Regions from separate parts of the Pseudochelatococcus lubricantis genome, predicted to be linked through region 2. Evidence: riboswitches for the same ligand, from Rfam matches in the RefSeq annotation. Region 2 holds a riboswitch; each other region holds the start of a gene.

Region 1 (5,451 bases), on a different contig from region 2:
TGCCGTCCACCCACGCACCAACATAAAGCGCGGTCGCGGAAAGCCCCAGCTTCTCCGTCGCCTGCCAGCGCGCGGTGAAGCTCGCCTTGTGCCGGGGGCGGCGCAGCAGCTCCTGCCGCGCAACGTCATCACGCGCGAGGGTGAAAGTATAGTCCGCGCGCAGGTCGACCGCCGGCGTCAGCGCCACCGCCGCGAAGGCTTCCACGCCCCGCGTCGTCGCCTTGCCCACGTTCTCGTAGGACGTGAAATCCGTGTTGGTGTTGATGAGATTGTCGATATCGTTGTGGAAATACGTGGCGCCGATCAGCACGCGCTCTCCGGCAAGCGGTTGCTCGAAGCCGATATCGTAGCCGGTGCTTTCCTCCGGCCGCAGATCCGGATTGCCGTAGAAGTTGTAGAGCGGGCGCGAATCCATGAAGCGCTGGCTCAGGGTAGGGGCCTTGAACCCCGTGCCGACGCTCGCCTTCAAGCGCGTTTCCAGCACCGGCAGCGTGAAGGTGGGGGCGATGCGCCAGGTGGTGTGGGCACCGAAATCGTCGTTGTCGTCGTGGCGAATGTTGGCGGCGAAGGCAAGGCGGTCGAAAATCTTCCCCTGCCATTCGATGAATCCCGCGCTGTTGCCGGCAGACGCCGTAAGGCTGGCGTCGTCGAAGCGTTCGCGTTCGTGCTGGAGCCCAAGGATGAGCTTGTGATCGGGCGCGACGACGACATCCGCGCGCCAGTCGTAGATCGTCCGCTCGCCGAGATACTCCGTCACGCTGCCGGGGCCGAACGCGGTCGCGGGCTCCGTGCTCTCGCGGTCCTCGTTGGCGTAGCCGATGCCAAAGGTGTTGGTGATGCGCCCGTCCCACAGCGACCACACGCCCTCCGCACGGGTTACGAAGCGTTGGTTGCGCTGTTCGCTGCGGGCGGCGTTCGGAGCGCCGGGCCAACCTCCGTCGGTCGTGTTCTTCAGCAGCGCGTCGCTGTAGCGGCCGACGACGGACAGGCGAAAATTGTCGGTGACCGCGAAGCCGAGCCGCGTGGCGAAACTCCAGTTGTCATAAAAGTCGTCGTTGATGCGCTGGCCGGGTGGCACCAGTTCCGGCGGCGTCACCGGCGTCGCCTCCGTCCGCAGGTGAGCGGCGGAGAAGAAATAGTCGAACCGCTCGCCGCCGCCGGACAGGCTCGCGCTCTGGTTGAAGGTGCCTGCCGAACCGCCTTCGAGCATGAGCGCCGCCTTTGGCGGCCCCTTGCCGGCCTTCGTCGTGATGCTGATCACCCCCCCGAGTGCATCCGCGCCGTACAGGCCGCTCTGCGGGCCGCGCAGCACCTCGATGCGCGCGACGTCGGCTGTCGCCAGATGGCTGAAATCGAACACGCCATTCGGCGTCGACGGATCATTGACCGGCACGCCGTCGACCAGCACCTTCACGTGGTTGGCGTTGGTGCCGCGCAGGAAAACGGATGCCTGCCCACCGGGACCACCGGTCTGCACCATGTTCAGGCCGGGAACCGTGGCGAGCGCGTCCGCGAGCGTGCGCCGCTGGTCGCGGGCTATCTCCTGCTCCGTGATGACCGTCACCGCCGAGCCGACCTGCGCCACCGGCGTCGGTACGGCGGTCGCGGTCACCGTGATCTCGTCAAGCATCATTGCATCCGCCTGCCGGGCGTGCACCGGGTCGGCCTGCATGGCGAGCGCCGCCAGCGCCGGCGGAACGGAAAACAGAAAAGCGACGCGCAGCGCATGCGCCGTCGACAGGCGGAGGGGAGGGAACAAGACAGAACCTCTTCGGGCAACGCCGGCCCGGAGGCAGCGCACGTCAGGTGGCACGTCACCGCGACAAGACACACCCGCCCGCCCGAAGACGAGAACGGCAAGCCCGCACCGGCACACCCCGACCGATGGTCCGCTGTGACCACGTCCGACGGCAGGTCTCCTGGCTCGCGGTTGACGCCTGCACCGCCTTCCCGGACCGAAATCCAGTGGCCTCGTGGCGCAAGCCTGCCGCTCACAGTTGCGGGGGCAGCCGCAGTATCACGCATCGCGCTCACTGCGTTCCCTTTTCATCCTCGGAAGGAACCGTCACGATGAAGCTACACTTTGCACGCACCGCTGTCAAAAACCCGCCGCAATTGTCAACACCGGAACCTTTCTCCTGGCGGTGACAGGCATGATATCGTCATATATGACATATATCTGGAGAAAATGACATATGATTCGAAAAATAGATCGCATTCGCCATAGGAGCGACGCAACCGTCGCCTCGCTCGCATCGCGCTTCGCCGGCTTAACGTTAATCGTCGCGCCAGAGTTAATCCCGGTTTAACCGCCTGGGGACTACACTTGGCTCGAATCAAGCCAATTTGCGAGTTCTGCCCGAAACATGCGAACCATCCGAAGGACCTCGTCCCACGCTGAGGATATTTCCGATGCGTTGCGCCGCTTCATGGTGCAGCGTGCTGTCGAACTGGCCGGCCTTTTCCTGCTCGCGTTCATCGGTGCATCGGTTCTGGCGCTGATGACGTGGTCGGTTGAGGACCCGAGCCTGACCCACGCCACGGACGGGCGGGTCGCCAACATGCTGGGCATGCCGGGGGCCATCTTCGCCGATCTCATCATGCAGATATTCGGCCTCGGCTCCGTCGCGCTGCTGCTGCCGTGCGCGGTCTGGGCCATCCGGCTCGTGGGGCGGCGGCCGCTGCCGCGTCCGGCGCTGCGCATCGGCCTTTGGCTGGTGGGAACGGGCGCTGCCTCGGCGGTCGCGAGCGCGCTGCCGGAAACCGCCCGCTGGCCGCTGCCGTCCGGACTTGGCGGTGTGGTCGGCGATGCGCTGCTGTTCGGCGGCCACGGCCTGGCCGGCACGGGCGGCATCGGCGGCGTGATCGTCGGGCTCTTCTATGCCGCTACCGCCATTCTCGCGCTTTCTGCGGCCTCTGGCTTCGGCCTCGCGCAAGCCGCGCGCTCTCCGTCCCCCGAGTCTCCTTACGATATGCCGGCCGCGGATGACGACGGCCGCGACGAGCCGGGCTGGGGGATCGTCTCGCTGGGCGCCGTCATCCATGGCCTGATGACGCTGCGCACGGCACTCGCACGTCGCTTCCGCAAGCCCGACCCGCTGCGTGACGGGCGCGAGCCCGCCGAAGGGCTGGCAGCGCACCCGGCGCGGGAGCCCGTGTTCGGCGACGATTACGACTTTGCCGAGTCGTACGCCACGCACCAGCCGCAGGCTGTGCACCAGGCACCCGCGCAGAACTTTCCGCAAGGCTATCCACAGGCCGCGCCCGCATTTACCGGCGACGGGAGCATCGAGGCGGCAGGGGACATTCCGCCCGAAATCGCCGCCTTCGCACCCACGCGCGGGCGCCCGTCGCGCGTCCACATGCCGGCGGCGCCCGTTCCCGCCGCCGTTCTTCCGCAACCGCCGGAGCCGATTGCTGCGCCGCCGTCTTTCGACGCCCCTCTGGGCGCTCCCGAAGGCGCAGTTTCGGCCGACGGCACTCCGGCATGGCGCAAGCCGTTCCAGTTGCCGCCGAATGTGCGCTTCACCCGCAGCACGGACCGCGAGCTGGCCGCGCGCCAGCGCGTCGCGACGGACGGCATGATGGCTGGCGAGATGACGGCGGACAGCCTGGCGGCGGACAACGCGGCGCATGACTTCGCACCCGCCGACGAGGCGGCGTTCGCCGGCTATCCCGAGGATCGGCGCGAAGCCGATGCGTTCGCGCCCTTCGCAGGCGAGGCGGATGCCGGGGAAGAGCATGCCGACGACCGCTGGGCGGAGGATGCGCAAGCCAGCGTCGACCCGCATGACGACGATATCGCGGATATCGACGCGGCGGAGGAACACGACAGCGCATCACTGGACGCGGAATTCGCCGCCGGGCACGAAGCGCCGCCGGTGTTTCTGCGGCATACGGCGCGCCCATCCGCGCTGGCGCCCTCCAATGACGACGACCCGTATGCGCCGCCGCCGCCCGTCGTGGCACGACCGGCCCCGCGCCCGGCAGGCGAGGGGGCCGGCAGGCCCCTCCAGCCGCGCGTGAATGCCGCAGCCGTGGGAGCAACGGCCGGCGCAGCGATGGTCCGTACCGCCGCCGCGGCGCCTACGCACGCGCCGTCCGCCGGTGTGACGACACGGCGCGTGCCGCAGGCGGTCGCGCCCTCCGGCGAGTATCAGATGCCGCCGCTTTCCGTGCTCGCGATTCCAGCGGGGCCGAAGGACACGATCTCCGAGGATGCGCTGGAACAGAACGCCGCCCTGCTCGAAAGCACGCTGGAAGACTTCGGCGTGCGCGGCGACATCATCCACGTGCGCCCCGGCCCGGTGGTCACGCTCTATGAGCTGGAGCCCGCGCCCGGCACGAAGTCCTCGCGCGTCATCTCGCTCGCCGACGACATTGCCCGCTCCATGAGCGCGGTGTCCGCGCGCGTGGCGGTGGTCGCGGGCCGCAACGCCATCGGTATCGAGCTGCCGAACGCCCGGCGCGAAACCGTGTTCCTGCGCGAGCTGCTGGCCTCGGAGGAGTTCCAGCGGTCGAAATTCAAGCTAGCCCTTTGCCTCGGCAAGACCATCGGCGGCGAGCCGGTGATCGCCGATCTCGCGCGCATGCCGCACCTGCTGGTGGCGGGCACCACGGGTTCGGGCAAGTCGGTGGCCATCAACACCATGATCATGTCGCTGCTCTACAGGCTGCGGCCCGAGGAATGCCGGCTGATCATGGTCGACCCGAAGATGCTCGAACTGTCGGTCTACGACGGCATTCCACACCTGCTCACCCCCGTCGTCACCGATCCCAAGAAGGCGGTCGTGGCGCTGAAATGGGCGGTGCGCGAGATGGAGGAGCGCTACAAGAAGATGTCGAAGCTGTCGGTGCGCAACATCGACGGCTTCAATACCCGCGTGCGCGACGCCAAGGCGCGGGGCGAGGTCATCACCCGCACCGTGCAGGTCGGCTTCGACAAGGATACGGGCGAGGCCATCTACGAGGACGAGGTGATGGACCTCGATCCGCTGCCCTACATCGTCATCGTCGTCGACGAGATGGCCGACCTCATGATGGTGGCGGGCAAGGAGATCGAAGGCACGATCCAGCGTCTGGCGCAGATGGCGCGCGCGGCCGGCATCCATGTCATCCTCGCGACGCAGCGCCCGTCCGTCGACGTCATCACCGGCACCATCAAGGCCAACTTCCCGACCCGCATCTCCTTCCAGGTCACCTCCAAAATCGACAGCCGCACCATTCTCGGCGAGCAGGGGGCGGAGCAACTCCTCGGGCAAGGCGACATGCTCTACATGGCGGGCGGCGGGCGCGTGGTGCGCGTGCATGGCCCCTTCGTCTCCGACGACGAGGTGGAGAAGATTGTCGCCCATCTCAAGACGCAGGGCCGGCCGCAATATCTCGAAGCCGTCACGGCGGATGAGGAGGCGGTTGCAGAATCGGACGGCAGCGCCGTCTTCGACAACACCG
Region 2 (5,451 bases):
CGCTGACGGGCGGGGACGTCTTCGATCCCGCGACGGAAGAGCGGACCTTCCGGATCGCCATGACCCCGGAAGTCGAATTGCTGCTGATCCCGGATCTAACAGCCCGCCTGCGGCGGCTGGCGCCGGGCATCAGCGTGCTGGCGCGGATCTTTCCTTACGACTCGATCGACCCGCCGATGGACGACGGCAGCATCGACCTCGCCATCGGATGCACCTATTCGAGGACGAGCCGGCGCCTGTTCGAGACGCTCTACGACGTCGATCTCGCCTGCTGTTACAATCCGGCGCTGCTCCCGCTCCATCATCCCGTTGCGCTGGAGACCTATCTTTCGGCCGATCACGCTGTGATTTCCCAGAGCGAGAGCCTGCAGGGCTGCATCAAGGAGGCGCTGGAGATCGCAGGCGTCGAGCTGAACGTGGTGACGGCCGCATCCGGGTTCATGTCGGTGCTTGCGGCAGCACAGGTGAGCCCGGTGATCGCCACGGTGCCGCGGCGCATTGCCGACCGCTACGGCTCCCTGCTTGGGCTCGAAGTCAGCCCGGTGCCGGTTCCGCTGACGCTGCCGCCCGTGAACATGGTCTGGGCCAGCCACACCGATAACGACCCGGCAAACGCGTGGTTGAGACAGCAGGTGCGCATCAGCATGACCGGCGCAGAAACCATCGATGAGCAGAAAATGTGCGAAGTTGCTTGACCATCGGCGCGACGAAAAAGGATGGAGAGCGGATGTTCGCTGCTGTACGATCGAATGCTTTCCCTGACGATCCGGTGCGCTCTATCCCGGATCGATTGCGGCTTGCGCGTCGGCTTTTCATCCGGTCAATGGAGAAAATGCGGCCGCTGACCGCACGTCCCCCTTACGGCGCGCTCAAGGCCCTATTCACATCGGATCGGTCGAGAGAGATCGAGGATGCATGCCAAGCATGTCGATGAACTCCTTGGCATTTCGGCCAAAGAGCGCAGACGCTGGAGCAAGGACGGACGCTTGCCGGCGTCCGGCCATCTCTCATCGAACCGTACTGAGCGGCGATTTACACTGCGAATTTTTTCAGTCGTGAAATCGACAGGCTGAGGCGCGACCCCGCTCAGATCACCAGATGGCGTAAAGACGACGACGAGGCATCACGAGAAAACGGTCACGAACGGCGAATGTCGTAAAATTTGTCGCGCGATCAGGATATATAAAGACATCTTTATATGCTATTGACTTTGTGTGGCGATTGCAGGATTGTGTGCGTGCCTAGGTTCCCCGGTCGTTGCCTGCAACGCGCCGGGGCTAAGAGGGAAGTCGGTGCTCCGTGTCATTTCGGAAAAGCCGGCGCTGCCCCCGCAACTGTAAGCGGTGAGCTGATGTCCAGCATGTCACTGGGGTAAAACCCGGGAAGACGGACAGAAGCAACGACCCGTGAGCCAGGAGACCTGCCTTGGCGAAATAACGTCCACGGGCGGGGTGTCCCGGTGTGCCGTAGCGGAGGCAGCACCATTGCGGCCTTGCTATGTGTCCGCTGACCCATGCCCCCAACTCACTGGGGCACTTCATGTCTCAAACGCAATTCCAGTCGCCATCCCTGGCGTGTCACCTGCCGCTTGTCGGCACAACAAGTGCGTCGGCGAAGGGCACGCATTGGTTGTTTGGGTCAATGCCAAGACGAAAGACCGAGACAACCGGACCGGTAATTGGGACGCCAGAACACGATGACTAACGACTTCAAATTTGCAATTAAGAGCGTTCCGTTTAACGAGGACTATCGCCCCTCGGACAACACGCGCATAACGACCAACTTTGCCAACCTGGCCAGAGGCGAGAACCGGCAGGAGAACCTGCGTAACGCCCTGAGGATGATCGACAATCGCTTTAATGCTCTGGCGCATTGGGATAACCCCCAAAGCGATCGCTATTCCGTCGAACTTGAAATCATTTCCGTCGAGATGAGTATCGTTGGTGAGGCCGCCGGCGACGCCTTCCCTCTGATTGAGATACTCAAAACGACCATTGTTGATCGAAAGTCCGGTGAACGCATTGACGGTATTGTCGGGAATAACTTCTCGTCCTATGTGCGGGACTACGACTTCAGCGTGGTGCTGCCAGCGCACAACAAAGACCAGCTCAAATTCAGCATTCCTGTTGACTTTGGCGATCTGCATGGAAACCTGTTCAAGAATTTCCTGGGTTCGGAGACGTACAAGTCGCATTTCAGCAAGCCGCCCGTCATCTGCATAAGTGCTTCGACCAGCAAGACATATCACCGGACTGAAAATCATCACCCCATTATGGGCGCCGAATACCGGCAGAACGAGTGCTCGTCGACCGATAAGTACTTCGAAAAGATGGGGATGCAGGTTCGTTATTTCATGCCGTCGGGTAGCGTTGCACCCTTGGCTTTCTATTTTATCGGCGACCTGCTTGGCGACTACACCAATCTGGAGCTGATCGGCACCATCAGCACGATGGAGACGTTTCAGAGAATTTACCGCCCCGAAATCTACAATGCGAACGCTGTCGCAGGAGCATGCTACCGGCCAAATCTGAAGCACCAGGACTATTCACTGACCCGCATCGTCTATGATCGAGACGAACGCAATCGGCTGGCCGTGGAGCAGGGCAAGTTCACCGAAGAACACTTCATCAAGCCGTACAAGACCGTTCTCGATCAATGGTCTGCCAACTACGCCGCCTGATCGACACGGAATATAGGGTCGCCAATCATGAAAACACTCCTTCCCACATCGACCGCTGGCAGTCTGCCCAAGCCGTCCTGGCTTGCCCAACCCGAAAAACTCTGGTCGCCCTGGAAGTTGCAGGACGATGAACTGGTCGAGGGCAAACAGGATGCCTTGCGCTTGTCCCTCGCCGATCAGCAGCAGGCCGGCATCGATATCGTCAGCGATGGCGAACAGACGCGCCAGCACTTCGTCACGACGTTTATCGAGCATCTCGATGGCGTTGATTTCGAAAAGCGCGAGACCGTCAGAATTCGCAACCGCTACGATGCGAGCGTACCCACCGTCGTTGGCGCCGTGTCACGGCCAAAGCCGGTTTTTGTGGAGGACGCCAAGTTTCTGCGTCGGCAGACCACGCAACCGATCAAATGGGCGCTGCCAGGCCCCATGACCATGATCGATACGCTTTATGACGCCCACTATAAGAGCCGTGAGAAGCTGGCCTGGGAATTTGCCAAAATCCTCAATGAGGAGGCCAGGGAACTGGAAGCGGCTGGTGTCGATATCATCCAGTTTGACGAGCCCGCATTCAACGTTTTCTTCGACGACGTGAATGACTGGGGCGTTGCCACCCTCGAAAGGGCTATTGAAGGGCTCAACTGTGAGACCGCCGTGCACATTTGCTACGGCTACGGCATCAAGGCCAACACGGATTGGAAAAATACTCTGGGGTCGGAATGGCGGCAGTATGAAGAGTCTTTCCCCAAGCTGCAACAATCCAACATCGACCTTATCTCGCTGGAATGTCACAATTCTCACGTTCCGATGGATCTGATTGAGCTCATTCGCGGCAAGAAGGTGATGGTCGGGGCCATCGACGTGGCCACCAATAATGTTGAAACACCTGAAGAAGTCGCTGAGACCCTGCGTAAAGCACTTCGGTTTGTGGATGCCGACAAGCTCTATCCCTGCACGAACTGCGGCATGGCCCCGCTATCTCGGAAAGTGGCGACAGGAAAACTCAAGGCCTTGAGTGCGGGCGCTGAAATCGTCCGGAAGGAACTCTCAGCCTAGTGCGCGTTCCGATCAGATGGAATCATCTGATCGATGAGAATTCGCTCCGAACAAGGAATCTAGAATCTGTCCTGTTTCAATGTAAACAGGACAGATTCTAGTATCGGGCATTGCGCGCTCGAAAGGACCCGGCGCGCGGACATTGGTTCGTGCGCATGCAATATGACGGTGGCCGCACGCGGCTACGGCTTTACCGCCTCGGCCGTCTGCAGCGTCAGCGACATGCCGGCTACACTTCTCGTCTGTATCAATCGTGCAAGTTCGAGTTTTCCGGCGTTTGAGAACGACGAAAAGGCAACGCTGCTTTACTGCATGCGCCGCTATCTCAACGGCTAATCGATACGACCGAAAGGTGACACCATCGGGCGATCATTTTGTCACCGTTTGGGCCAGACCCAGCTCGGTGCATCCAGGTGGGGCGCGTGGGTCTCCCCGAAACTCTTCTCCAAGCGAATTTCGCTCACCTCCCCCTCATGTCCGATGGCGCGGATCAGCGCATCGCTGTGGCTGACGAGGACGATCTGACCAACACGGGATGCCGCCACGACAAGGCGTGCCAGCGCGGGCATCAGCGAGGGGTGGAGGCTCGCCTCCGGTTCGTTCAGAACCATCAGCTCGGGCGGACGTGGCGACAGAAGCGCTGCAACGAGCAAAAGGAAGCGCAGCGTCCCGTCCGAAAGTTCGGCAGCCCCAAGTGGTCGCAGGAGACCCGGCTGGTGCAAAAGTACGCCACCGTAATGGTCGTCAGCCTCGGTGGCGAGGCTGGAGCCCGGAAACGCGTGCTCGATCGCCGCATCCAGCGCATCGCGGTCGCCGATCGCTCTAATGGTTGCAATCGCAGCAGCCAGGTCTGCCCCATCGCCCGCCAGCACCGGGGTATAGGTCATGACCTGGCGACGGCGCGCAGGCGCCGCGGGATCGGTGCGCAGGGCATCGTAGAAGCGCCAGTCCCGCATGCGCTCTCGCATGGCAAGCAGCTCGGCCCCGTCCGCCGGATCGGCGCAGTGAGTCACCATCGAGTCGAATGGCGACAGGTCATGCGTAATCTCGCGCCACACGTGGCTGTGGGCGGTCCGCAGCCGAACGAGTGCCCCACGGCGCTCGGCGAACACCGCTACGGGGCGAAGCGTCTCTCCCGTCCACATCGCCTCGATCTTGATCGCGGGGTCGAGCGGGAACGGATTCTCGGGACTGGGCATTCCCAAGTCTATCGCGTAGCCGAAGTCCTCGCCACCGAAGCCGAGCTTGAGGGAGACTGGTCCCTTGCGTACCGTTCCCTGAACGGGATTGATACCCGCACGTACGCTTCGGCTTATCGCCTCCGGTCCCGCCCAAAGTGTCGAGCGCAGCCCACCCTCTGAAGCCAGTCTCCCCACGAGCCGCCCCTGCGCCGTCTCGGCCAACAGATGAAGCGCGCGGTAGAGAGTGGTCTTCCCGGTGCCATTCGCGCCGGTAACGACCGTCAGGCTGCCCAGCGGAACCACGAGGTCGCGCAACGAGCGGTAGCCCGATACGGCCAATGTCGTGATCAATTGACGCCTCCATCTCGGCTATGATCTGTCCCAGGATCGGTCAAATATCACCATTTCAACTGTAGAGTGAGACCGATATCACCTTGCTTGATCGAGTGGCCGATGCTTGCAGGTTCATCTTCCGCTCCGGGACGCGATCAGAGCTATCCGGAGAGCGGATTGGGGTCGGGAATGCCGGTTTCG
Region 3 (5,451 bases), on a different contig from region 2:
CCAGCCGCCGGAAGCTGTCGAGCACATAAGGCAGCAACGTCGCCTTGAGCCCCTGATAGCGCCGCGCGTCGGCGCTGGCGAACACCTGCCCCTGCACGATGACCTGTGAGCCGGTCTCGCTCTGCGGCTTCAGCAACACCGGATTCATGTGGACGCCCGGCGGCACGCGGGCGGCGCGCGCCTGCAGCGCCTGCGCGCGGCCGATCTCGCCGCCGTCGGCCGTCACCGCCGCATTGTTCGACATGTTCTGCGGCTTGAATGGCCTCACGCTCAGTCCGCGATTGGCAAGCGCCCGCGCCAGCCCGGCAACGATGAGCGATTTGCCCACGTCCGACCCCGTGCCCTGAAACATCAACGCGCGGGCCTGCCTCGCCATCCGTCAGAACTCGATTCCCGGCTGCGCCTTCACACCGGCGGCGAAATGGTGCTTGACGGCGCCCATCTCCGTCACCAGATCGGCAGCCGCTATCAGCTCGGGCTTGGCGTTGCGTCCCGTCACGACGACATGCAGATCGTTCCGCCGGTTCCGCAGCGTGTCGACCACCTCGGCGAGGTCCAGATAATCGTAGCGAAGCGCGATGTTCAGTTCATCCAGAACGACAAGGCTGAGCGCGGGATCGCCGATGAGTTCGCGCGCCTTGTCCCACGCCCGGCGCGCGGCGGTGATGTCGCGCTCCAGGTCCTGCGTTTCCCAGGTGAAGCCCTCGCCCATCGTATGCCAGACGACGCGCTCGCCGAACGCGGAGAACGCCTCGCGCTCGCCCGTCTGCCACACGCCCTTGATGAACTGCACCACGCCGACCCGCCTGCCGTGTCCCAGCATGCGCAGCGCCAGCCCGAAGGCCGCTGTCGACTTGCCCTTGCCGGGCCCGGTGTTGACGATCAGCAGCCCCTTTTCCACCGTCTTTGCGGCGACTTCCGCATCCTGCACCGCCTTGCGGTTCTGCATCCGTGCCTTGTGGCGCTGCGCCCGTTCCTCGCTGATATCCGTCATTCCCACCTCGTCCGATCCGTCATGCCGCCACTCATTTCACCTGCATCGCGAGCCCAGCAACCATGAACACCACGCGATCCGCCCGCGTCGCGACCATCTGGTTAAGCCGTCCGGCGGCATCGCGGAAGCGGCGTGCCAGGGCGTTGTCCGGCACGATGCCGAGGCCTACCTCGTTGGAGACCACGACCCACGGCCCGCGCGGGCGGCCGAGCGCCTCCGCTAGCCGCTGGCTTGCCGTCTCCACATCCGGTCCGTCCGGCGACAGCATGACGTTGGTCAGCCACAAAGTCAGGCAGTCCACCAGCACCGGCATGCCTTCCGGCGTGGCGGCCAGTGCACCGGCGACGTCGAGCGGCGCCTCCCGGGTGTTCCAGCCCGCCGGCCGCCTGGCCGCATGGGCGGCGATACGCGCATGCATCTCCTCGTCGTAGGCCTGCGCGGTCGCGATATAGCGCCACGGCGCGGGCTGCTCCATGATCAGCCGCTCCGCGTGGCTGCTCTTGCCGGAGCGCGCGCCACCCAGCACGAATGTAAGAGACGAACGGTGCGCCAAGAAACTACCCGATCCTTAGAGAAACTGCCCGATCCGCAAAGAAACTGCCCCAGCCCGAAACCAGCCGCCGGAGCCTGAAACAGAGGGGCGCGCCCGGGCCGATTCTCCGCGAGCATAGGGCCGAACCCGCTTGCAACCAACGCAAATTTGCGCCGTTGACAGGCTCCGCTCCCCGGCCCTAGATGACGTATGACGGTCTTTCCCCGCATGAGCAATGCCGGGGAAAGCTAAGAGGGAATGCGGTGCGCAAACGTTCGTCCGCCGGACTTTCGTTTGTTATGCCGCAGCTGTTCCCGCAACTGTAGCCGGATAGCTCTTCCGCGTTGAGCGCTCTCCGATCGGAAAGCGCTCAAAGCACACAATCGCGGAGCCTGTTACGATTTCGCAAAATCGGAGCACGCTCCCACGCCACTGAGTACTCGGGAAGGCGGTGGACGAGCGAGAATCCGGGAGCCAGGAGACCTGCCGTCACCCGATTCACTCTGACCGTCCGGCGGGAGAACCGGACAGGGAGCGCATTTCGATGGCTGATTCCGCCCTTTCCGCCGCTCGCGGCCGCGTGCCTTGCACCATCATCACCGGCTTCCTCGGTGCGGGCAAGACGACCCTCATCCGCAACCTGCTCGAACAGACCGGCGGCAGCCGCCTCGCCATCGTCGTCAACGAATTCGGCGATGTGGGCATCGACGGCGAAATCCTGCGCAGCTGCGGCGTCGAGAACTGCCCGCAGGACAACATCGTCGAACTCGCCAACGGCTGCATCTGCTGCACCGTCGCCGACGACTTCGCCCCCGCTCTCGACCGCATTCTGGCGCTGGAGCCGAAGGTCGATCATATCCTGATCGAGACCTCCGGCCTGGCGCTGCCCAAGCCGCTGGTGCAGGCGTTCCAGTGGCCGGCGATTCGCGGGCGCGTCACGGTCGACGGCGTCATCGCCGTCGTCGACGGCCCCGCTCTCGCCGAAGGCCGTGTCGCCGCCGATCCCGCCGCGCTGGAGACGCAGCGTGCCGCCGATGCCTCCATCGACCACGACGATCCCGTCGAGGAAGTGTTCGAGGATCAGATCGCCTGCGCCGATCTTGTCATCGTTTCCAAGACCGACCTGCTCGGTGAGGCGGATCGCGCCCGTGTCGAGGAAACCCTGCGCCCGCACCTGCCGCCGGCGGTCAGGATCGTGGCCGGCGTAAACGGCAAGGTCGATGCCGCCGTGGCGCTGGGACTGGGGCTCGGCGTCGAGGACGACATCGAAAACCGCCGCACGCATCACGACGACGAGGCGGACCACGAGCACGACGAGTTCGACAGCTTCGTTGTCGAACTGCCCGCCGTCGCCCGGCCGGAAGATCTGGCGCGGCGCATCAGTGCCGCTGTCGAGGCCGAGAACATCCTGCGCCTCAAGGGCTTCGCCCACGTCGAGGGCAAGCCGCTGCGCCTGCTTGTGCAGGCGGCGGGTCCGCGTGTCGACCACTATTTCGACCGCCCGTGGAGCGCGGACGAAACGCCGCGCACGCGCCTCGTCGTCATCGGCCTCAAGGGCATCGACCGCGCGGCGATCGAGCGAATCCTCGCCGCATGAGCGCCCCGCGCCAGTGATCCGCGAAAGCACGGACCATGCATCTGCTCGCCACCACCACCGCCTCGCTGGATGACCTGATCGAGCCTGTCGATCTCGGCCAATCCCCGGCGCCGCTGGCGGCGCTGTCCTTCACGGACAGCGATCTCGCCGGCCTCGCCGCGGCCTGGCGGGAAGACCGGCGGCGGGCGGAAGACGCCATCCCGGACCTGCGGCTCGCGCATCTGCGCGACCTGCGCCATCCGATGTCCGTCGATCTGTGGATAGACCGCGTCGCGCGCCACGCGCGCGTCATCGTGGCGCGCGTGCTCGGGGGTTACGACTGGTGGCGCTATGGCTGCGACCGGCTGGCCGCCGTCGCCCGCCGCGACGCCATCGCCCTCGCGCTGCTGCCCGGCGAATGCCGCGCCGACGACGAGCGGCTCGCCGCGCTGTCAACCATCGGGACGGAAGAACGCGCCGCGCTGCTGGACTGTTTCCGCGAGGGCGGGCCGGACAACCTGCGCGCGGCCGTGCATCGCATGGCGGCGCTTGCCGGCGCGGCGGTGGTGCCGGAAGCGGCACGGCCTGTCGCGAAGGCGGGCTTCTACCTGCCAGGCGAAGGCATCGTGCCCCTCGCCCGGTTCCGTGAGACGCCGGATGCCGCGGCCTGCGTGCCGATCGTCTTCTACCGCTCGCTGCTGCTCGCTGCCGACGTCGCTCCCGTCGACGCCCTGTTCCATGCCCTGCGCGCGCAAGGCATCGCCGCCGTCCCGCTGTTCGTGCGCAGCCTTCGCGATCCGGAGGCGGTCGCCGCCATCGAGGCGGCGGCGGACAGTCTGCATCCGTCCGCCCTCGTCACCACCACCGCCTTCGCCCTCGGCGATCACGGCGGCGGCCAGCCGCTGTTCGATCGTCTCGGCGTGCCGGTGTTCCAGGCCATCGTCGCCACCACCGGCCGCGAAGCCTGGCGAGACGGTCAGCGCGGCCTCGCACCCGCCGACCTCGCCATGCACGTCGTGCTGCCGGAACTCGACGGGCGCATCATGGCCGGCGCGATCTCCTTCAAGGATGTCGTCGGCGCCGACGACGCCCTCGCCTTCACCGCCCGCGTCAACCGGCCCGAGCCCGCACTCGTCGAACAGACGGCACGCCGCATCGCCGCCCATATCCGCCTGCAGGGCACGCCGCGCCGGGAGCGGCGCATCCTCATCCTCCTGCCGGATTATCCCAACGCACCCGGCCGCGCGGGCTACGCCGTGGGGCTGGACGTGCCGGCCAGCGTGCTCGCCATCCTCCACGACCTGCGCGAGGCCGGCTATGCGGTGGACGACATCCCGCCCACACCGCGCGACCTGATGCGGCGGCTGGAGACGGCCCGCGAGGCCTGGCCGCCGGGGATGTACAGCGCCTTTCTGGACAGGCAGACACCAGAAATTCGCGAGGCGATGGCGCGGGAGTGGGGCCCGCCCGACGGCGACGCGCCGGACGGCGCCTTCGCCTTCCGCCATGCGCATTTCGGCGCGGCGACGGTGGCCTTCGCGCCCGATCGGGGCCGCGAGGCGGACCGACGGGCGGATTATCACGACCCGGTCCGCGCCCCCCGCCACGCGCTGCTGGCCTTCGGCGGATGGCTGCAGGAGGCGCTCGGCTGCCATGCGATCATCCATGTCGGCGCGCACGGCACGCTCGAATGGCTGCCCGGCAAGACGGTGGCGCTCGGCCCTTCCTGCTTTCCGGCGGCGGTCACGGGGGGCATCCCCGTGCTGTATCCCTTCATCGTCAGCAATCCGGGCGAGGCCGCGCAGGCGAAGCGGCGCATCGGCGCGGTTACGCTCGGCCACCTTACCCCGCCTTTGTCCATGGCCGGGTTGAGCGAGGAATATCAGGCACTTGAGCGTCTCGTCGACGAATACGCCCAGGCCGAGGGCCTCGACCGCCGCCGCCGGGAGCGACTCGCGCAGCTCATCGTCGACAGCGCGAAAAAATCCGGCCTTGCCGTGGAAGCCGGCGTCGCGGAAGGTGACGACGAGGCCTCAGCCTTGCGGCGCATCGATGCATGGCTTTGCGATATCAAGGATTTCTCCATCAAGGACGGCCTGCACATTTACGGCCGCGCGCCGACGGGCGAAGCCGATCCGCAGCGGCTGCGCAGCGCGGATAACGAACGGGCGGCGCTGCTCGCCGCGCTCGACGGGCGCCATGTTCCCCCGGGTCCGTCCGGGGCGCCGTCACGCGGGCGCGCCGATGTGCTGCCCACCGGGCGCAATCTCTTCACCAGCGATCCGCGCACGCTGCCAACCCCGACCGCGCAGGCGCTGGGCGAACGGGCGGCGGATGAAATCGTGCGTA
Region 4 (5,451 bases), on a different contig from region 2:
CCGGCGCGAATCTCGCGGATGCGGTTCATGCGCTCCAAGGTGAGAACGATGGCGCCCTTGCCCATGGCGCCGCCGACGGTGCCCGTGTTTCCCGAAACCGGCACCACCGGCAGGTTGCGCGCGCTGGCAACCCGCAGCACCGCCGCCACCTCCTCACGGCTGCCCGGGCGCACCACGACAAGCGGCTCACCCTTGTACTTGCCGGTCCAGTCGGTGGACCAACGCGCCACATCCGCCCCGGTGAGAACCTGCTGCGCGCCGACGATGGCGGCAAGCTGTTCGATCAGATCAGTCATATACCCGCTCCCGGCTCCAGCCCCGGCGCAGTCCCGGCCGAATGGCTGGCTCATTCTTCTGCGGGGGAATAAAGATTTTTCTTCTTACCCGCAATCGATGTTTACCATACAGATGTTCACTAGAAATGGTAAGTTATTTATGGAAAAATTTTTATCAATACATAAAAATTATTTAAAAATATAAAATTTCTTAATATAATAAATTATGGGTGTATATTTCTATTATTGTCGTTGCAAACGCTGTGCGAGAGAAGGCAAGCGCCTGTAACAGCAACGGAGGGGGCGTGTCAGGGCGGTCGGCGATCGGCGCCCGCGCTTTCGGCCGGATCGCGCGAGCGGAGGGCCGTGATGACCGGCACCAGTACCGCAGCGACAATGCCCGCGGCGAAACCGTTGTTGTAGAGGTTCAGCCCGCCGTGAAGGACGCCCACCGTCAGCGCCGTCGACGAGTGAAGGAAACCCGCGACGATACCCCAGCGCCAGCCATACCGGCCGGCAATCGGCGCGAGCGTGGTGCCGAACAATGCCGCGAGCAGGATCGACGGGTCGTTCGCGTTCCACGGCTTGGCGATCGACGCCAGGAAAACGCCGGCCATGATCGGCCAGATGTTCAGGCAGTGCTTTCCGAAGGCGGAAAAGCCGACGATACAGAAAATCGCCGCGATGGTCGGGCCGTTCAGAGCGCCGCCGACGAGCACGATATACGCCGCGGACATCAGGCCGGTCATGCCCATATTGACGAACGTCGGCCCGATGCCGACGCGGGCGATGAAATCGGTCGGCGACTGGCCGGAAAGCCTGAGCAGGGCGCCGAGCTTCCCGAAGGATTGCCTGTCGATAAAGTATCCGAAGGCGATCATCGAGGCGAAGACGAGCGCGAGGAAAGCGCCCAGGATGCGGTTGTTGCCCGTTGTCCAGATCATGACTGGCTCGGGGACGAAGCCGTATGACTTGTACACTGCCACGACCACCGTGCCGATGACGCCCGCCACAAAGCCGACATTATAGAGCGAAAAGCCCATATGAGCATTGAAAAGCTGCGCTGCAACGGCCGGCAGGACGAAGCCCATCAGCAGGGAGGTTGCGATGCCGAGCGGAATACTTGCTGTCAGCGAAAGGGACGAGCTGAAAACGATCTCGGAAAAGACGGGGGCCAACGCCGCGCCGAAGAACGCGGTGTTGATATGCTTCGAGAAAGGTTCTTTCCTGAACCTCGCATAAAGATAAACTCCCGCGACGACGAGCCAGACGTTCAGCAGGTTCTTGCCGAAGAGCGCGAAGCCGAGCACCAGAAACAGGCAGGCGACGGACGCGCCGCCGATGTTCGCGTCACAAAGCCGGTAGACGAAACTCACGAGCAGCGTCAGCAGGCCCGCGTTGACGAACGCCGCCCCCATGCCGCCCACGCCGATATAATCGGTGATCAACGTATCCCGCGCCGTCACGATCCTGATGAGACCATCAAATATCTCGGCAGGCCCCGATACGGCAAAGCCGAACAGGATGAAGGCGAGCGCGTAGGCACGGACAATGGCGAGCATCTGGCCGTCCGAAAGCCGGAGCGCGGCATCGGTTTGCGACCCCGGCTCCATGTCGCCGCCTGTTTGCCTCGCATTCATGATCGGTTGCCCCTGGAATGCTGTCACGATCCCCTCCACGCCGGCCTGACGTCCGATCTACTGCGATGCGGTCAGGCTCCCGCCATGCGCCGCAGCCTGCCGGGTGTATTTCTGGCGCAACTGCTCCCGCTTCTCCCTTGCCATGCCGCTTATCAGAAAAACGTCGAAGAGCGTCCACAACAACCCGATGATGCAAATATTCAGGACGATCTGCAGGATCGCGCTTTTTGGGCGGCCGAGGTAAAACCTGTGCGCGGATAGCAAGCCGAGGAAGAACCACAGCAGGTAGGCGACGATGAGGTTCGGCCCCTCGTTTTGAACTTGCATTTCAACGACGAGGCGGTCTTGCGGGCTGAGTGACATGAGATATTCCTGAACCATATGGAATCGTCCGCACAATAGCATGGCGGGCGCTCCCCGAGGGACCTTCTACCCGAGAAACGTCGCCGGACGAGCGTTAAAACGCTGTTGAATGCAGCGGCTTTCCCCGGCATCGTGGCGCGTGCTTTTCAAACGTCGGTCAGCCTCTCGACCATTTCTACGTTTCGCTGAAACGTAGCAATGGTCTATCGCTTCGCTTCAGAGAAGCGCGAGCGGTAACGCCCGCAGCGTCCATCGGCGGCCGTCGTGCCGCAGGTCGGTGACCGACAACGGCCCGGCGTCGAGCCGCCAGAAGCAGGCGGCCGGCGCGCCGAGTGCATGCAGCGCCGCCGCGCGGGCCACTGCCGGATGGGTGACGGCGATGACACTCCCCCCCGTGCAGGCCGCATCCAGCCACGCGCCGACACGGCGGATCAGGGCCGAGACCGATTCGCCGCCGTGGGGGGCGTCGTCCGGATCGCCGAGCCAGGCGGCCACCGCCGCCGGTGTCTCGGCCGCGATCCCGGCGATGCTGCGGCCGCGCCAGAGCCCGAAGTCGCAGTCGTCGAGCCCGGCAATCGCCTCGGCGTCGAGCCCGAGCGCGGCCGCGGTCTGCCTGGTGCGCCGCTCCTGGCCGGACAGCGCACGATCGGCGCGCGGCAGGCGCCCGGCGAGTGTTGCTGCAAGGGTTTCCGCTGCCGTTTCCAGCTCCTCGTCCATGGGGAAACGGCCAGCGCGTGTCGCGGCTGTGGCGGCGTGGCAGAGCAGGGTGAGGCGTGTGGTCATGGTCCGGCATTCCGAGGCAGGCGCACCGCCCGGTTTCATATACATCAGGCGGGCGCGGGTTTCGTTGACTTGAGCATGAGGGAAGGTCATTATCCGGTATCGCTGGGAACGGGAAGTCGGTGGAAATCCGGCATGGTCGCGCCACTGTGACCGGCCGCGCGTATTGCGCGACCGGAAGTCAGACCCCGTTCCGGCATGATCTGAACCCGATCGGGACGCGCCATCCCAGAGGAGCTACGATGACCGATTTTACACATTTTCCGTCCGCCAAACCGGCGGTGATTCCCGTCAGCGAAATTCTGCCCTGGGCGGTCTTTGCCGGCCTGCTGTCGCTGCTGGCCATCTATTTCATCGGCGCGGAGCAGGGCGCGGTGGCGCTGTTCCAGGGCGAGTTCATCCACGAGTTTGTGCATGACGGCCGACACCTCCTCGGCTTTCCCTGCCACTGACGCCCGGAGTCGACATCATGGTCAGAACCCTGCTGGTGCGGGGCATGCTCGTCGGTCTTCTGGCGGGTGTGCTTGGTTTCGTTTTCGCGTATCTCGTCGGCGAGCCGCCGGTGGACGCGGCCATCGCCATTGAGGAGAGCGCGGCCGCCGCCGCCGGCGGAGCGTCCGGCGACGAGCCGGAGGTCGTCAGCCGGCTGGTGCAAAGCACACTCGGCCTGTTGACGGCGCTTGCGGTGTTCGGCGCCGCGCTCGGCGGCATTTTCGGGCTGGCCTTCGCCTATGCGCAGGGCAGGCTCGGACGGATCGGTCCGCGCGGCACGGCGGCCTTCCTCGCCGTTGCCGGCTTCATCTCCCTCGTGCTGGTTCCCCAGATCAAATATCCGGCAAACCCGCCGGCCGTGGGCAGCCCGGACACCATCGACATCCGCACCGGGCTCTACTTCACACTCATCCTGCTGTCGGTCGTCGCCGCTCTCGCTGCTCTCGCCATCGGCCGCCGCCTCGTGGCGCAGTACGGCACGTGGAACGCCGCGCTCATCGGCGGCGGCGTTTATGTGGTGGCCATGGCCCTGGCGATGTTCGTCATGCCGACCATCAACGAGGTGCCGGCCGAATTCGCGCCCGCCGTGCTGTGGGATTTCCGCGTCGCCACCATCGGCCTGCAGGTGGTGCTGTGGACGACGCTGGGTGTCGCCTTTGGCCTTCTGTCCAGCCGGCAGACGTCCGCAGCGAGCCGCAGCGGATGAAAGCCGGCGCCGCTGCAAACCGCATGGCGGCGCGGCGGCTCCGGCCGTGTCGCCGTCTGGCTGTGGCGCTTCTGGCTGCGTGGCTTCCGCTCCTCGCTGCCGCCCCGCCCGCGCTGGCGCACCGCAGGACCGCCGGGCCGACCGATGGAATCGCCATCGCTGGCATTTCCCATGGCGAGATGGCCATCCTCGATGCCCATCGTCGCGCTATCGTCGCCCGGGCGGCACGCAAGCCGCTGGCCGACGAGACGTTCTGGCGCGTGCTGAACTACGCCCGGATCCAGCATGCGTTCTGCCTGTGGGGGCTGGCGCCGGGCAGCGTCGCCGACGAGGAGAGCCCGTTCAACGAATGCTCGCACGCCTATCTCGCCGCGGCCAAGGATCTTCTGGTCCGCATGCGGGCCATGCCCGACATGGATGCCGCGACTCGCGCCCTGGGCGAGCGGGTCGATCGAGACCTGCTGCTTGCCGGCGCCCTTGAGGTATGCTCCTACAGCGCCGATACCTTCAACACTGCGGATGTGATCCGCCCGCGGTGGGCGCAGATGACCGTGCACCCGCCGACACTGATGGCGTTCGGCGGGCTCGCGGCCGCAGGTGTGGGGATGACAGCGGCGATGACATGGCGCCGGCGGTTTCGCTGGCGTAGCCTAGAGGGTTGAGGCTCTGCCAGCGCCATGCATCCGCGCACATCCTGTCGATGTCGCGCTCGGCCTTCCAGCCCAGCAGGCGGTTGGCGAAAGCGGGATCGGCGTAGCATTCAGCGACGTCCCCTTGCCGCCGCGCCACGAAGCGAAGCGGAATGTGCCTGTTGCTCGCGCGCTCGAAAGCATGCACGACTTCCAGCACGCTGAGGCCATACCCCGTGCCCAGATTCGCGGCGATGAAACGGCCCGTCGTCGCGAGATGCTCCAGCGCGGCAACATGCCCTTCTGCCAGATCCATGACGTGGATATAGTCGCGCACGCCGGTGCCGTCCCGGGTCGGATAGTCGGTGCCGAATACGTTCAGCTCATTCCGGTTTCCAACGGCCACCTGCGCGATGTAGGGGAGCAGATTGCCGGGCACACCACGAGGATCCTCGCCGATCAGGCCGCTTTCGTGGGCGCCTATCGGGTTGAAGTACCGTAGCAGGGCGATCCGCCAGCCCGGTTCGGCATGTGCGAGATCGGTGAGAATGTCCTCCGCGGCGACC

The links. A riboswitch is a leader RNA that binds a small molecule or an ion and turns the genes downstream of it on or off. The one in region 2 is predicted to bind cobalamin.
Region 1: another riboswitch for cobalamin. It lies ahead of ACFFJ7_RS09050 (TonB-dependent receptor plug domain-containing protein); the one in region 2 lies ahead of ACFFJ7_RS18560 (DUF1852 domain-containing protein).
Region 3: another riboswitch for cobalamin. It lies ahead of cobW (cobalamin biosynthesis protein CobW); the one in region 2 lies ahead of ACFFJ7_RS18560 (DUF1852 domain-containing protein).
Region 4: another riboswitch for cobalamin. It lies ahead of ACFFJ7_RS11065 (CbtB domain-containing protein); the one in region 2 lies ahead of ACFFJ7_RS18560 (DUF1852 domain-containing protein).

The regions. Positions count from the first base shown of each region.
Region 1 is NZ_JBHLXC010000002.1:1,369,357-1,374,807, reverse strand. Features, by position in the region: gene ACFFJ7_RS09050 (TonB-dependent receptor plug domain-containing protein) at 1-1,759, opposite strand, end outside; cobalamin riboswitch at 1,893-2,081, opposite strand; gene ACFFJ7_RS09045 (DNA translocase FtsK) at 2,430-5,451, shown strand, end outside.
Region 2 is NZ_JBHLXC010000015.1:115,334-120,784, forward strand. Features, by position in the region: gene ACFFJ7_RS18555 (LysR family transcriptional regulator) at 1-695, shown strand, start outside; cobalamin riboswitch at 1,227-1,442, shown strand; gene ACFFJ7_RS18560 (DUF1852 domain-containing protein) at 1,697-2,680, shown strand; gene ACFFJ7_RS18565 (methionine synthase) at 2,708-3,736, shown strand; partial or broken gene ACFFJ7_RS18570 (flavin reductase family protein) at 3,923-4,024, shown strand; gene ACFFJ7_RS18575 (AAA family ATPase) at 4,114-5,268, opposite strand.
Region 3 is NZ_JBHLXC010000006.1:247,692-253,142, reverse strand. Features, by position in the region: gene ACFFJ7_RS11995 (cobyric acid synthase) at 1-352, opposite strand, end outside; gene cobO (cob(I)yrinic acid a,c-diamide adenosyltransferase) at 380-994, opposite strand; gene cobU (bifunctional adenosylcobinamide kinase/adenosylcobinamide-phosphate guanylyltransferase) at 1,026-1,547, opposite strand; cobalamin riboswitch at 1,724-2,031, shown strand; gene cobW (cobalamin biosynthesis protein CobW) at 2,071-3,123, shown strand; gene cobN (cobaltochelatase subunit CobN) at 3,159-5,451, shown strand, end outside.
Region 4 is NZ_JBHLXC010000006.1:41,254-46,704, forward strand. Features, by position in the region: gene ACFFJ7_RS11045 (FAD-binding oxidoreductase) at 1-296, opposite strand, end outside; gene ACFFJ7_RS11050 (DUF1576 domain-containing protein) at 584-1,915, opposite strand; gene ACFFJ7_RS11055 (TM2 domain-containing protein) at 1,973-2,278, opposite strand; gene ACFFJ7_RS11060 (histidine phosphatase family protein) at 2,495-3,061, opposite strand; cobalamin riboswitch at 3,125-3,269, shown strand; gene ACFFJ7_RS11065 (CbtB domain-containing protein) at 3,301-3,510, shown strand; gene ACFFJ7_RS11070 (CbtA family protein) at 3,528-4,256, shown strand; gene galE (UDP-glucose 4-epimerase GalE) at 4,764-5,451, opposite strand, start outside.